3 regions of the Bacillus pacificus genome follow, and region 3 is predicted to be linked to each of the others. Evidence: riboswitches for the same ligand, from Rfam matches in the RefSeq annotation. Region 3 holds a riboswitch; each other region holds the start of a gene.
The links. Region 3 has a riboswitch for lysine ahead of LMD38_RS17580 (aspartate kinase). Riboswitches for the same ligand answer to the same signal wherever they lie in the genome.
Positions count from the first base shown of each region.

Region 1: it holds a riboswitch for lysine, as region 3 does, so the genes downstream of both, LMD38_RS11630 (amino acid permease) here and LMD38_RS17580 (aspartate kinase) in region 3, are expected to answer to the same signal.
Region 2: it holds a riboswitch for lysine, as region 3 does, so the genes downstream of both, LMD38_RS21750 (amino acid permease) here and LMD38_RS17580 (aspartate kinase) in region 3, are expected to answer to the same signal.

Region 1 is NZ_CP086328.1:2,234,061-2,238,420, forward strand. Features, by position in the region: gene LMD38_RS11620 (MerR family transcriptional regulator) at 1-333, shown strand, start outside; gene LMD38_RS11625 (iron-sulfur cluster biosynthesis family protein) at 567-872, opposite strand; gene LMD38_RS11630 (amino acid permease) at 1,127-2,593, opposite strand; lysine riboswitch at 2,706-2,898, opposite strand; gene LMD38_RS11635 (GNAT family N-acetyltransferase) at 3,220-3,669, shown strand; gene LMD38_RS11640 (sulfite exporter TauE/SafE family protein) at 3,709-4,360, opposite strand, start outside.
Region 2 is NZ_CP086328.1:4,210,107-4,214,466, reverse strand. Features, by position in the region: gene LMD38_RS21755 (ABC transporter permease) at 1-485, opposite strand, end outside; gene LMD38_RS21750 (amino acid permease) at 546-1,970, opposite strand; lysine riboswitch at 2,118-2,301, opposite strand; gene racE (glutamate racemase) at 2,502-3,329, shown strand; gene gapN (NADP-dependent glyceraldehyde-3-phosphate dehydrogenase) at 3,381-4,360, opposite strand, start outside.
Region 3 is NZ_CP086328.1:3,380,076-3,384,435, reverse strand. Features, by position in the region: gene LMD38_RS17585 (VOC family protein) at 107-562, opposite strand; gene LMD38_RS17580 (aspartate kinase) at 916-2,145, opposite strand; lysine riboswitch at 2,345-2,531, opposite strand; gene LMD38_RS17575 (DoxX-like family protein) at 2,722-3,630, shown strand; gene LMD38_RS17570 (DUF4166 domain-containing protein) at 3,634-4,239, shown strand; gene LMD38_RS17565 (YndJ family protein) at 4,245-4,360, shown strand, end outside.

The DNA of each region.
Region 1 (4,360 bases), 1.1 Mb from region 3:
ACGGATATCGTGGAAGAATTATCAAAGAAACGAGAAGAAGATAAAATTGCTTTGGATAAAACGTTTATTCAATTGTCTAAAAAGGTTAAACAATTATATGGTAAACCAGTCGAGGACTTGAAAGTACAAGAGATGGTAAAGGAATATATAGAAGAGTCTTTTTCATTTCTTAGTGAAGATTTGATACAAAAGTTAGCTAATACTAGTGTGGGAGAACTGGATATGCAAGAACTTGAAAATATGATACCTTCGCCTTTCGCAGAAGATGAACAAAAATGGCTTAATGAAGCGATGGAATATTATATGAAGCAAGTAGAAATGGAAGAGGGATAGATTTTATGAATGTTTAGCTTCATCGAAATAATGCTGTAGACCTTTCATTGAATAAGGGTAGAATTGCGTTTATTATTGGTTCATTCAAAAGAAAGAACCGCTTATACTTCATTTTTGAAGCATAAGCGGTTTTGTTTAAAATACTCAAAAACAAAAATCCTTTGGTAAAGTATCATTTTTTATTACCGTTCTCAACTCGTTTTTTTACCCCGGCGGTCAAATAAAAACAATCTTTATTTTTTAATCGACAACCCATAAACTAACGTCTCACTCGGAGTCGTAATACTAAAACCTGTTGTTTTATAATCAAGCTTCACCGTATCACCAGTGTAGTCTTTCGTGAATGAATCCATTTGTACAATAAAGTCAGCATCTTCATATACAACATCATCTGCAACATATGTATCCCAAATTAAATCGACATCAACGAATATACTACAAGAGTTTGTCATTGTCCCTCTAATGCGAATGATCTTTTTGTCTTCCCGTTCTAATCTATGTATAGCTGCTTTTGCTTCATCAGTAATGCGAATGTTCATGATATCCCAACCTTTATTTATATTTCCTTTATTATTGCAAAAACAGAAGAAATAGGGAAGTAAATAAAAAACGAGCAAACAAATTTGTTTGCTCGTTTCACTTTATCCGACTTTAATGGGCAGTAAGACCCCCACCTCAAAATGCAGCGAAAGAAAAGAAATTAGGTGGGGGATCAACTGCCCATAAAAGTCCGATTGGTTCAACTAATAATCCGTGGGGGATGAAGAAAACCCCCACGGATTAAAGTTTCACTTTATTTCAGTTCACATTTATCAAGCGGAATCACTTTCGTTTTTTTCGTAAATTTATATCCTAACCATAGTACTAAGAAGAGTGGTAAACCGATGTAAGAAACGAGTACGCCGTTCCAATCGATTGATTCGCCCATAAATGCGCCGTAGTTTTGTCCTAAAATTACGATAATACAAAGCGTAAATGCGAAGAGTGGACCGAATGGGAACCATTTTGCTCTATAAGGTAAGTCTTTTAAATCTTTTCCTTGTGCGATATATGCTTTACGGAAACGGTAATGACTAATTGCAATGCCGACCCATGCGATAAAGCCAGACATTCCAGATGCGTTTAATAACCAAATGTATACAACACCATCACCGAATAAAGAAGCAATGAAAGCGATACTACCGACAATTGTTGTTACGATTAATGCGTTAACAGGTACGCCGCGGCTATCTAATTTACTAAGAAACTTTGGTGCTTTCCCTTGGCGAGCTAAATCCCAAAGCATACGAGTTGATGCATACATACCAGAGTTACCAGCAGATAGTACTGCTGTTAAAATAACAGCATTCATAACAGAAGCAGCGAAGGCAACGCCCGCTTTTTCAAAAATAAGTGTAAATGGACTTACTGTTACATCACTTGCAGCAAGGCTTTCAGTTGTATAAGGAATTAATAAACCGATAACGAGAATCGCAAGGATATAGAATAAGAGAATACGCCAAAAGATCGAACGAATTGCTTTCGGAATATTGCGTTCTGGATCAGAAGTTTCACCAGCAGCTACACCTAATAATTCTGTTCCTTGGAATGAGAAACCAGCTGCCATAAATACACCAATAATTGCCATGATACCACCGTTAAATGGTGCATCTGCAACAGTGAAGTTTTTGAAGCCAACAGTTTCGCCGCCCATAATTCCGAAAATCATCATGAAACCGACAATTAAAAAGATAATAATAGTAACGACTTTAATAAGTGCGAACCAATATTCAGATTCACCAAATCCTTTAACAGATAAGTAGTTTAAAAGGAAAATAATAGCTAAACATAATCCGCTCCAAATAAGAGAAGGGGTATTTGGGAACCAAAATTTCATAATTAATGTTACAGCCGCTAGTTCAGCAGCGATAGTAATTGCCCAGTTATACCAATAGTTCCATCCAAGTGCAAAGCCAAGTGATGGATCAACAAATTTTGTTGCGTACGTGCTAAAAGATCCAGTAACAGGCATGTAAGCTGCTAGTTCAGCTAAGCTTGTCATTAAAAAGTAAACCATAATTCCAATTGCGGCGTATGCAATTAATGCGCCACCAGGCCCAGCTGAATGGATGACACCACCGCTGGCAAGAAATAGTCCGGTACCAATTGTACCGCCGAGAGAAATCATCGTAAGGTGCCTTGATTTTAGACCGCGTCTTAATTCACCTTTTCCTTTTGTAGTTTCTGTTTTAGAGGTAGCTTGATTCGTTGCGCTATTCATGTTCAACACTCCTTTTCTTGTAAGATAGGAAGGAGCGGGGAAGAAAAATACAAAAAACCGCCAAAGGAATTTGGCGGAACGTTTCACAAATAACCACCCCATCATACCCTTCCGTTAAGATAGCACCCCACGTTTACACGGTAATTTTGTAAACGTGACAGTTCTGTTCCTTTCGGAGACAGCCCCAGCTCATATTTCCAGAGAAGAAATATAAACTTCGGCAACTTTTCCTTTCAAACGGAGTCTAAGACATTCTCTGTGTCTCGTCCGTTTTACTATTAAAAGTCGCAACCTCTACCTCATCGGATTGATGAGGATTTATATATTGCTAAGATTTTTAATATATGGCAATTGTAATGAGTTTCTGAATATATTGCAAGATATTTTGTTAGGAAAAGTCAAAAAATATCGGTTATTGTATAGGAAACGCTTGCAAAACTCCACCCGAACCTACTATTATGTAACAATAAGCAAAGAAAAAATTGTTATACAAATGTTTCGCAAAAAATATTGAAAAACCCTTCAAAAATTAAAAGAAAATTCAGAAAATATAATTCGACATTTATAATAAAGTCATATTTTTTGTTATAATTAGAGTAACGTTTAAGTGAAAAGGGGAAATCAAAATGAAATTAGAAACAGAAAGGCTCTATATAGTGCCTTGTACAGAGGAGAGTATACACGTTGCTAACGAGCAAGGATATAATAGTGGTCCGCATATTGTAGGGCATGTAGAAAGTGTAAAACAGGATAAGGATTTATTACCTTGGGGCGCCTGGTATGTCATTCGAAAAGAAGATGACATCGTTCTAGGCGATATAGGGTTTAAAGGGAAACCAAATGAGGAACATACAGTAGAAGTTGGTTACGGTTTTATTGAGAAATATTGGAATAAAGGGTATGCGACAGAAGCTGTAAGAGAACTAATAAATTGGGCTTTTCAAACTGGAGAGGTAGAAATGATTATTGCGGAGACACTTCTGGAAAACGAAAGCTCCATTCGTGTATTAGAGAAATTACATATGAAGAGAATAGGTACTACAGAAACAATGATGAATTGGAAAATAGAAAAATAAAAAATACCGCTCGAAGTATATCGGGCGGTATTTTTATTGTTATGGAAGCATTTGTTTTTGATCATTCGGATATCCAGTTGTCGGTGTGTTAGAACGATTGGAATGATTGCGAACAGCAATGAAAATAGAAATAATAACGACAAGACCAATTGCCACGTAAGAAAGTGAAATAATAGTTGGATCCACTTTAAATGTAGTAAGTAGTGTACGAATGTTTGTAAAGATAATAAGGCCACCAACTAATACGCCAAGTAAATGAGAAGGAACGATGCGCACTAACCATGCAGCGATTGGAGCTGCGACAATACCGCCAAGCATTAACGAAAATACCCAAACCCAACTTACTTGTTCCCAGCCGAGTGAGATGAAGAAACCAATTGTTGCAGCGAGTGAGACAGGAAACTCACTCGTATCTACAGATCCGATAACTTTTCTAGCTTCATTTCCTCTTGCTAAAAGTACAGGTGTCGTAATCGGCCCCCAGCCACCACCACCAGTTGAATCAACGAATCCAGCAAATAAGCCAAGTGGAACAAGTTGTTTAGCCGACATACGTTTATTTGAAGTAATAACTTGTTTTTGAATAATGAATCGTAATAAAATATAAACCCCTAAAGTAAATAAAAATACAGAAATGTACGGTTTAATGACATCCCCAGGTAAATTGCTTAAAAAACATGCCCCCACAAAT
Region 2 (4,360 bases), 830 kb from region 3:
CCGTTTTCATGACTATCACGCCACATCCAATGTATGTACATGTTCCAAGCTTTCGTAATCATTAAAACGATAAAGATTGTACATAAGAAAGGTACAGTTACTTGTAATGATTGCAGTGCAAGTGGAACGAGAATAAGGAATGTAAATAATAATGGGAAAAGCTGAATGATGTAATTATATAGAAGAGATTTTTTGAAATAAGATGTTAATTTCTCTTCTAGTGCTAGTAAATAGACAGCATCAGGTTTTTGAATAAATGTACGGATCGGGCATCTCGTTATAATGAATGTAAGTACAATCGTGATGAGTAGTAAAGATATTCCTTTAGAAGGAGATGCTTTTAGAAACTGAGCATAGTAGTATGCACCAACGCATGAAATAAAGATAAAGCTATATAGTAAACCGTTAATCATACGTGCAAAGTATGTAATGATATTTTGCATATGTTGTTGGAAGCGGCTGCTCCATAGTGATTCAATTGACATGTTTTTCACCTCTTTGTTCTATTATATATGTTTTACAAAAGAAAAAACGAGCAAATTGCGTTATGCAACTTGCCCGTTTTTCTTTTCGTTATTTTTTTTCTGATCACGATTCATTAATGGATAGAAGGCAAAACCGATTACGAATAAACCAATTCCGAGAAGGAATGTTTTTATATCGGCTGCACCGGTTTTAATAACCCATAGTGCGTAGCAAAGTGCAATCACTGCGACTATGCCATCTGTAATTCTTGCCCGCGTTTCATTTTTATACGTTTCACCAGTTGCGACTAGTTTTAACTGGAAGATTGGTGAAACGAGATATGGAATGAGGTAGGCCAGTGTTGATACGGTAATAACGAATGTATAAGCTTCCGCAATTGTTCCTGATAATGTTGAGAATAAGAACACTTGCGACATAATGTTTGTTAATCGTAATGAATAAATTGGACTTCCTTTTTTGTTTGTTTTTGTGAAGAAGGAAGGGAAGAAACCTTCTTTTGCTGCTTGATACGGTACTTCTGAGCTTAATAAAATCCAGCCTAAGATGGAACCGAATAGGGAAGTAAGAGCAAGTAATGCCATCAGTTTCCCTCCGCCATGACCCATTGCAGCGTTTAGTGCGTCTGCTAAAGGACGTTCAGAAGTTTGTAATTTATCAATGTGAAGTACACCCATTGTTAAAATTGTAATTCCTAAGTAAATCGCAACTGTAATAAGTAATCCCGCAACTGTTGCGCGTTTTACCGTTTTTGGAGAAACGGCACGGTTTGATAAAAGAACCGCTGATTCAATTCCGATAAATGCCCAAAGCGTCGTAAGAGCAGCTAAGTTTACTTGTGAAAGAAGGCCATGTGATACACCTGATTTATCGATCATCGGTGTGTACCATTGTCCAAACTTAGAAGCTTCGAATGCAAATAACGTAACGACGATGAATAATAGGAATCCAGTTACTTTCGTTGTTGTTGCTAAGAAGTTTAGCTTTCCAGCTCCGCTTACACCGTTTGTTAATATAATATGAGTTCCCCAAAGTAAGATGGAACAAATCGTAAATGTAATTAGTTTTCCGACTTCTACATTAAAAGAACCGATTGAAAATAGTAGTCGTGTATCTTTCATAATCGGGAAGAAGAGAGATAAATATCCCGCAAATGATGTAATGATGGCAACGTTACTTGCCCAGTTTGCAACCCAATATCCCCATACCATACTGAAACCAGCCATTTTTTTCTTTTTTGGTGTTGAGAATAAAGCATATGCATGACTTTGTGGTCCTGTCGTTAAATCAGGACGACGAATTGCTAAATTACCGAAAACAAGAGCTAGCATTAAAACACCAAACCCTGTTGTTAACCAAGCTAAAGTGACACCGAGAGGGCTTGCTGTTTGTGCCAACGTACTTGGCACCATGAAAATACCAGCGCCAACCATGTTACCGACAACGAAAGCTGTTAGTACCCAAAAGCCCCATTTTTTTTGTTGCATAGAAAATACCTCCAAAGTTAGTATAACCAAGTCAAGCGAGGAGATATGTATGTCTTCCTGAGTCAGGAAGAGAAGTCCCAAACAAAACAAAAAAAGCACGTAATTTGCCGTTACATGCTTTCTATCTTATAAGAAACCCACGACATACCTCTCGATAGCTCTCCACAAACGAAACGTTTGTGACAGTTCTGCACTTATTAAATAGCAGACCCAGCAAGCGTGCATGGTGGACACGGGCTTACTTCGGCAATCATTCCTTTCTCATTCGTTCATCAATGCCACTACATCTCCTGAAATGATACTCTTAATGACTGCAACCTCTACCTCACCGAGATACGAATGAGGATTTAAATATTAATTTAACGTATTTAAGAGTAACAAATGAATTTTTATACGTCAATGGATATAGTAATAATCAGATTATAGAGAAGAGTTTGTTATTAAAAGTAAGAGGGATTATTATGCGATATTGAATTTTCATAATATAATAAATGTTATTGGCGCTAGATGATTGAAAAGGGGATGAAGTATATGTCTGTATGTCATAAACATTCAGTAATAGGTGTGTTAGATTCGGGAGTTGGGGGATTAACAGTTGCGAGCGAAATTATAAGACAATTGCCTAAAGAGAGCATTTATTATATTGGTGATAATGAGCGTTGTCCGTATGGGCCAAGAAGTGTAGAAGAGGTACAATCTTTCGTATTTGAAATGGTTGAGTTCCTCAAACAGTTTCCGTTAAAAGCTCTAGTTGTAGCATGTAATACTGCTGCAGCTGCTGCATTGACTGCGCTACAAGAAGCACTTTCTATTCCAGTTATTGGCGTTATACATCCAGGAGCAAGAGCGGCAATTAAAGTGACGAAGAAAGGGAAAATCGGGGTAATTGGAACTGTAGGTACGATAAAATCTAATATGTACGAAAAAGCATTGCATGAGCTTGATACATATTTGAAAGTGCATAGTCATGCGTGCCCGACTTTAGCTACAGTTGTAGAAAATCAATTAGAAGATACAGCATATGTAACCGAGCAAGTGAAACAAGCTTTACTGCCATTAACGAAAGAAGATATAGATACGCTAATTCTCGGATGTACGCATTATCCACTTTTAGAGTCCTATATTAAAAAGGAACTAGGAGAGAATGTAACGATTATTAGTTCTGCAGAAGAAACAGCAATAGAGTTAAGCACAATTTTGCAGCACAAAGGAATTCTGTCTGACAATTTGAATCCGGAGCATCGATTTTTTACAACAGGCTCTGTTTCATCATTTGAACATATTGCGGAGAGATGGCTAGGATATCAAATTTCTGTAAAATGTGTGAATTTACCTATGGAAAAACAACTCGTGAACTAAACTGTATAAAAAGAAGCTGATCTAATTTAAGATCAGCTTCTACATATAAGATTAAACTAAGTTTAATACAGTTACTTTTTCACGTGTCATAGACTCAAGGCTCTTACGAATACCTTGTGCGCCCATACCTGAACCTTTTACACCGATGAATGGGAAGTGGTCAGGGCCGCGCTCTGTGCGTCCGTTAATTTGAACAGAACCAGTTTCGATTTTGTTAGCAATTGCAAATGCTTTGTTAATGTCTTTAGTGAAGACACTTGCTTGCAGACCGAACTCTGATTTGTTAGCAATTTCAATTGCTTGTTCATCTGAAGAAACACGGATGATTGGAAGGATTGGGCCGAATGGCTCTTCCCAAGCAACTTTCATGTCTTCTGTTACGTGGTCGATTAATGTTGGGTAAATTAAGTTACGCTCACGTTTGTTACCGATAACGATCGTTGCACCCTTTTCTACAGCGTCGTCAACTAAACCTTGAACGAAGTCAGCAGACTTATCGTCGATTAATGGAACGATTGTGCTGTCTTGTTCTGGAGATCCAACTGATAGTTTAGCTACTTGCTCTTGTAATAAGCTAACAAGCTCGTCCGCTACGTTTTCGTGTACAAGTACACGCTTAATAGCTGTACAACGTTGACCAGAGTAAGAGAATGCACCGCTTACGATATGGTTTGCAGCATCTTGTAAGTCAGCATCTTCACGAACGATACCAGGGTCTTTACCACCAAGTTCTAATACAAGTGGAATCATTGCAGCTTTTTTCGCTAAATGTTTACCTGTGTTTGTACCACCTGTGAACGATACCATATTGATGCCTTCGTGTTCTACTAAGTAGTCACCAATTACAGAACCGCGTCCTGTCGCTACGTTCACAAGACCTTTTGGAAGACCAGCTTTATGAAGTGCTTCCACCATTTTAATACCACTAATTGCACCTTGAGTTGCCGGTTTGAAAATAACAGCGTTACCCATAATTAATGCTGGCGCGAGTTTTGCAGCAGATAAGTTTACTGGGTAGTTAAACGGCGCGA
Region 3 (4,360 bases):
CTATGTGTAAAATGAAAATATATTTTTAAAAACTCAAACAAGCATAACCACGTTCTGGAGTGAGGACGTGGTTAAAAATATAGTAGTTTCCTTTATAATACATCACTTACTTGTTACCGAGTTCTTCCGCTAAACCGATTAAAATCCCTTCGGTTCCACGAATGTAGCAGAGACGGTAAGAGTTCTCGTATTGAACTACTTCACCAACGAGTTGAGCACCATGCTTAGTAGTAAGCCTAGATACCATTTCATCAATGTCTTCAACGGTGAACATGACGCGCAAATAACCGAGGGCATTGACAGGAGCTGTCCGGTGATCTCCTATAGCGGGCGGGGTAAGAAATCGCGAAAGTTCAATTCGGCTATGGCCATCTGGAGTCACCATCATAGCAATCTCTACGCACTGCGAACCGAGTCCGGTTACGCGACCAGCCCATTCCCCCTCTACAGTGGCGCGCCCTTCGAGTTTTAACCCAATCTCCTCGAAGAAAGAGATTGCATGATCAAGGGATTCTACAACGATGCTAACATTGTCCATTCTGAGTAATTTATTTTTTGACATTGTCTTTATCTCCTTATATGTAAAAGTGTATTATCTAATCATCATCTTCATTATACTATTAAAAAGTTACAAATTCCTTTCAAACAAAAACACCTTGTCACAGTTTAGGGAAATGTGACAAGGTGTTTTTAAGTATGTCATATAGTATCTTGTTAACAAACAATACCGAGACTTCCTTGCAAAAATATTTCTATCCTGTACGGCATTAAATGATCCGATTGTTGTATAGAATTAATTGTATTTTTTTAATGACACATAAATTTCTTGTCACTCTATATAATGCAAACAGCTTTCTATTTTTAATAGGAAGGAAATAGATTCATATAATTTGTTTTAAGTAGTACCGCTGGAAATTAACTCATTTGTACTAAAGGCACAATTTTCGCCATAAATGATTGATGCAGTGCCTCAACACCTGTCACTAAATGAAGGCGGTCAATAACGACAGACACTTTAATTTCTGATGTACTTACCATTTTAATATGAATATCTTCTTCTTTTAAAGTAGTGAACATATTCGCAGCAACACCTGGATTAGAGACCATACCAGATCCTACAATTGATACTTTTGCTAAATGATTTTCATATTCTACTGCTTCATAGTGAAGTGCCTCTTGATTTTGTTCCAATACTTCTAATGTTTCTCTTAAATCATTAGAATGGATGGAGAAGGAGAGATGAACAGTTCCTTCATTAGTAATACTTTGAATGATGATATCTACATTAATATGTGCCGCTGCTAATGTAGAGAAAACAGTTGAAAGTGAACCTTGTTCTAATCCTTTCACTGTGATGCGTGTAATATTATCTTCAAATGCAATACCTTTAACGATTGATTGTTGTTCCATGTTACATTCTCCTTTTACAATTGTTCCGTTTTCTTGTTCCATACTTGAGCGAACTTCTAAAATGACATTATGATTTTTAGCAAACTCAACAGCACGCGGGTGTAATACACCAGCACCGAGGTTTGCAAGTTCTAACATTTCGTCATAAGAAATTTCATCTAATTTATAAGCATCTTTTACAACTCGTGGATCCGTCGTATATACGCCAGTCACATCTGTGTAAATATCACATTTTTTTGCGTTTAGTGCAGCAGCTAATGCGACAGCAGTTGTATCAGAACCACCTCGTCCAAGCGTTGTAATTTCAAGATCTTCACTGACTCCTTGGAAACCAGCTACAATAACAATCGTGCCTTTAGTAAGATAAGACTGAATTCGATCCGTATTAATTTCAGTAATCCGTGCACTACTATGTACAGATTCTGTCGTAATACCAGCTTGCCATCCTGTTAATGAAATCGCGTTATACCCTTTTGCTTGCAGTGCCATCGTTAATAATGAAATAGTTACTTGCTCTCCTGTCGATAGAAGCATATCCATTTCACGTTTACTTGGATTTTCTGTAATTGCGTTAGCAAGTGCTACAAGTTCATCAGTACTTTTTCCCATTGCTGAAACGACAGAGACGATACTATGTCCTCGCTCATATTCTTCAATAATTAAATTTGCTACATGTTGAATACGCTCAACACTTCCGACAGAAGTGCCACCAAATTTTTGTACAATCGTTTCCATTACGAATTCCTTCTTTCATCCATTTTTAAGAATAGATTAGGACATATATAAATCCCAATATTCCTGTAGTTACCAGAGAAAAACAAAAAACACCATCTCAAATAAGTGAGGATGGTGCTGTTACAGGAAAAGGGAAACAGAAAACGGAGCTAATAAAAAAACCGCCAAAAAAGGAATACCATGAAAATGATATCTCTTTTTTGTAGATAGCTCTTCATACATACGCGTCTGTACATATGACAGTTCTGTTTCTATTCGAAAACAGCCCCAATCGATACATACAGAGAAATATATCGATTTCGGCAATACTTCCTTTCATCTAATTTCATAGACCTCTCTGTGTCTCCATTAGAATACTCATAAGTATCGCAACCTCTATCTCACGTTTTAGGCGAGAGTGTTTGATTTATGAAGTTGTTGGTAACATTTGTTTTATAATAATTTAAATTTTTTGAGGAATCAAGTGTTTTATATATATTTTAAAAATTCTATTTTTTACAAGGGAGTTTGTGAAAAATGTAGCAAAATAAATGTATTACATGTACATTAAAATTATAGTTCATTGGAGGTGGAAGAATGAAGAGGAAAAAGCCTATTTATGTTTCAGCAGAAATGAACACAACGATGGAGAAATTATGGGAATATACGCAAGAACCACATATACATACAGAATGGGATGCCCGCTTTACTGAAATTTCATATTTAGAGAAAAAAGAAGGAGAACCACAGAAATTTCTATATAAAACAAAAATCGGATTTGGACTTGAAATAGCTGGGGAAGGGGAATCGATAGGTGAAATAAGAAAAGAAACGGGTGAAAGAATTTCTTCTTTAAAGTTTTGGACGGATAATACATTATCTCTTATTCAAATAGGGCGTGGTTATTGGAAGTATACACCGTGTAAAGAACACATTCATTTTGAGACACAATATGATTATGATACGAGGTTTGGTCGTATAGGGAATGTAATAGATTTCTATATGTTTCGGCCGTTATTAGGCTGGGCGACTGCTTGGAGTTTTGATGTTTTAAAATTATGGTTAGAAAAGGGACTTCATCCTAGATTGCTCATTAGAAGAACAGTGACGTATTGGCTCGTATGTTTTTTATTTGCTTTCGTATGGATGTATCAAGGAATAGTACCGAAACTAGTGTTTACTCATTCAGAAGAAGTAAAAATGCTATCGGTGATGGTTGGTTCAACTGAACATAGTGTTTTTATACTTAAAATAATTGGATTACTAGAAATTATTTTTGGTGTCCTATGGCTGTTACCATTTCCAAAACGAAAAGTATTTGTCGTACATATTTTTATGTTAATAGCCTTAACGATAGCAGCAGGATTTACGAATATCGTAAGCTTTACAGAACCGTTTAATCCAATTACGTTAAATCTACTTCTAATTGGATTATCGATTGTCGGTTATATAAATAGTACGAATTTGCCAAGTGCAAAAAATTGCAAGAGGAAGAGAAAGGGGTAATGTATGGCTAATATGTATGAAAGGTTATTAGGGGATTCTTATAAAAAACTTCATCCGAAATTACAGAAACGTTATGAGATTACAGAAGAAAATAGCTTTATTGGAGAAGGGAAGATGGATGAAATTTACGGTGGTTCTTTTTTCGTAAAATTCATATTAAAAATTGCATCGAAGTTTCGAATGTTTTTCTCTGAGAGAGGTAAGGGAGTGCCATTTACAATACATAATACCGCTGAGCGTGATGAACATGGACATGAACTTGTGCGGTGGAATCGTACTTTTTATTTTCATAATAAGAAAAGGTATTTTAATGCGGTAATGAAACTTGATGCAAATGAAATTGTAGATTATTTTGGTGAACCACATTTACTCGTCTCTACATTGAATTTTCATATTGATGAGTTAGGGGCAATGCATATTTCTTCAAAGAAACAATGGTTTTACATGTTTGGAAGAAAAGTTCCACTACCTAGATTCTTATACGGTGAGGCCGACATTGTAGAAAGTTATGATGAAACACAACAATGCTTTCGAATTCATGTTCAAGTACGCAATCCGTTAATTGGTTCATTATTTTCATATAAGGGAACGTTTGTGGAGAGGAAATAAATAATATGAAAAATATAATAGTTGGATTTGTTTGTTATATTATTTTTTTAATATGTGAGTGGTCAAATATAAACCCAGTGGAAGCAATTATTTTATTATCTATGTTGTTATTTATACCGAT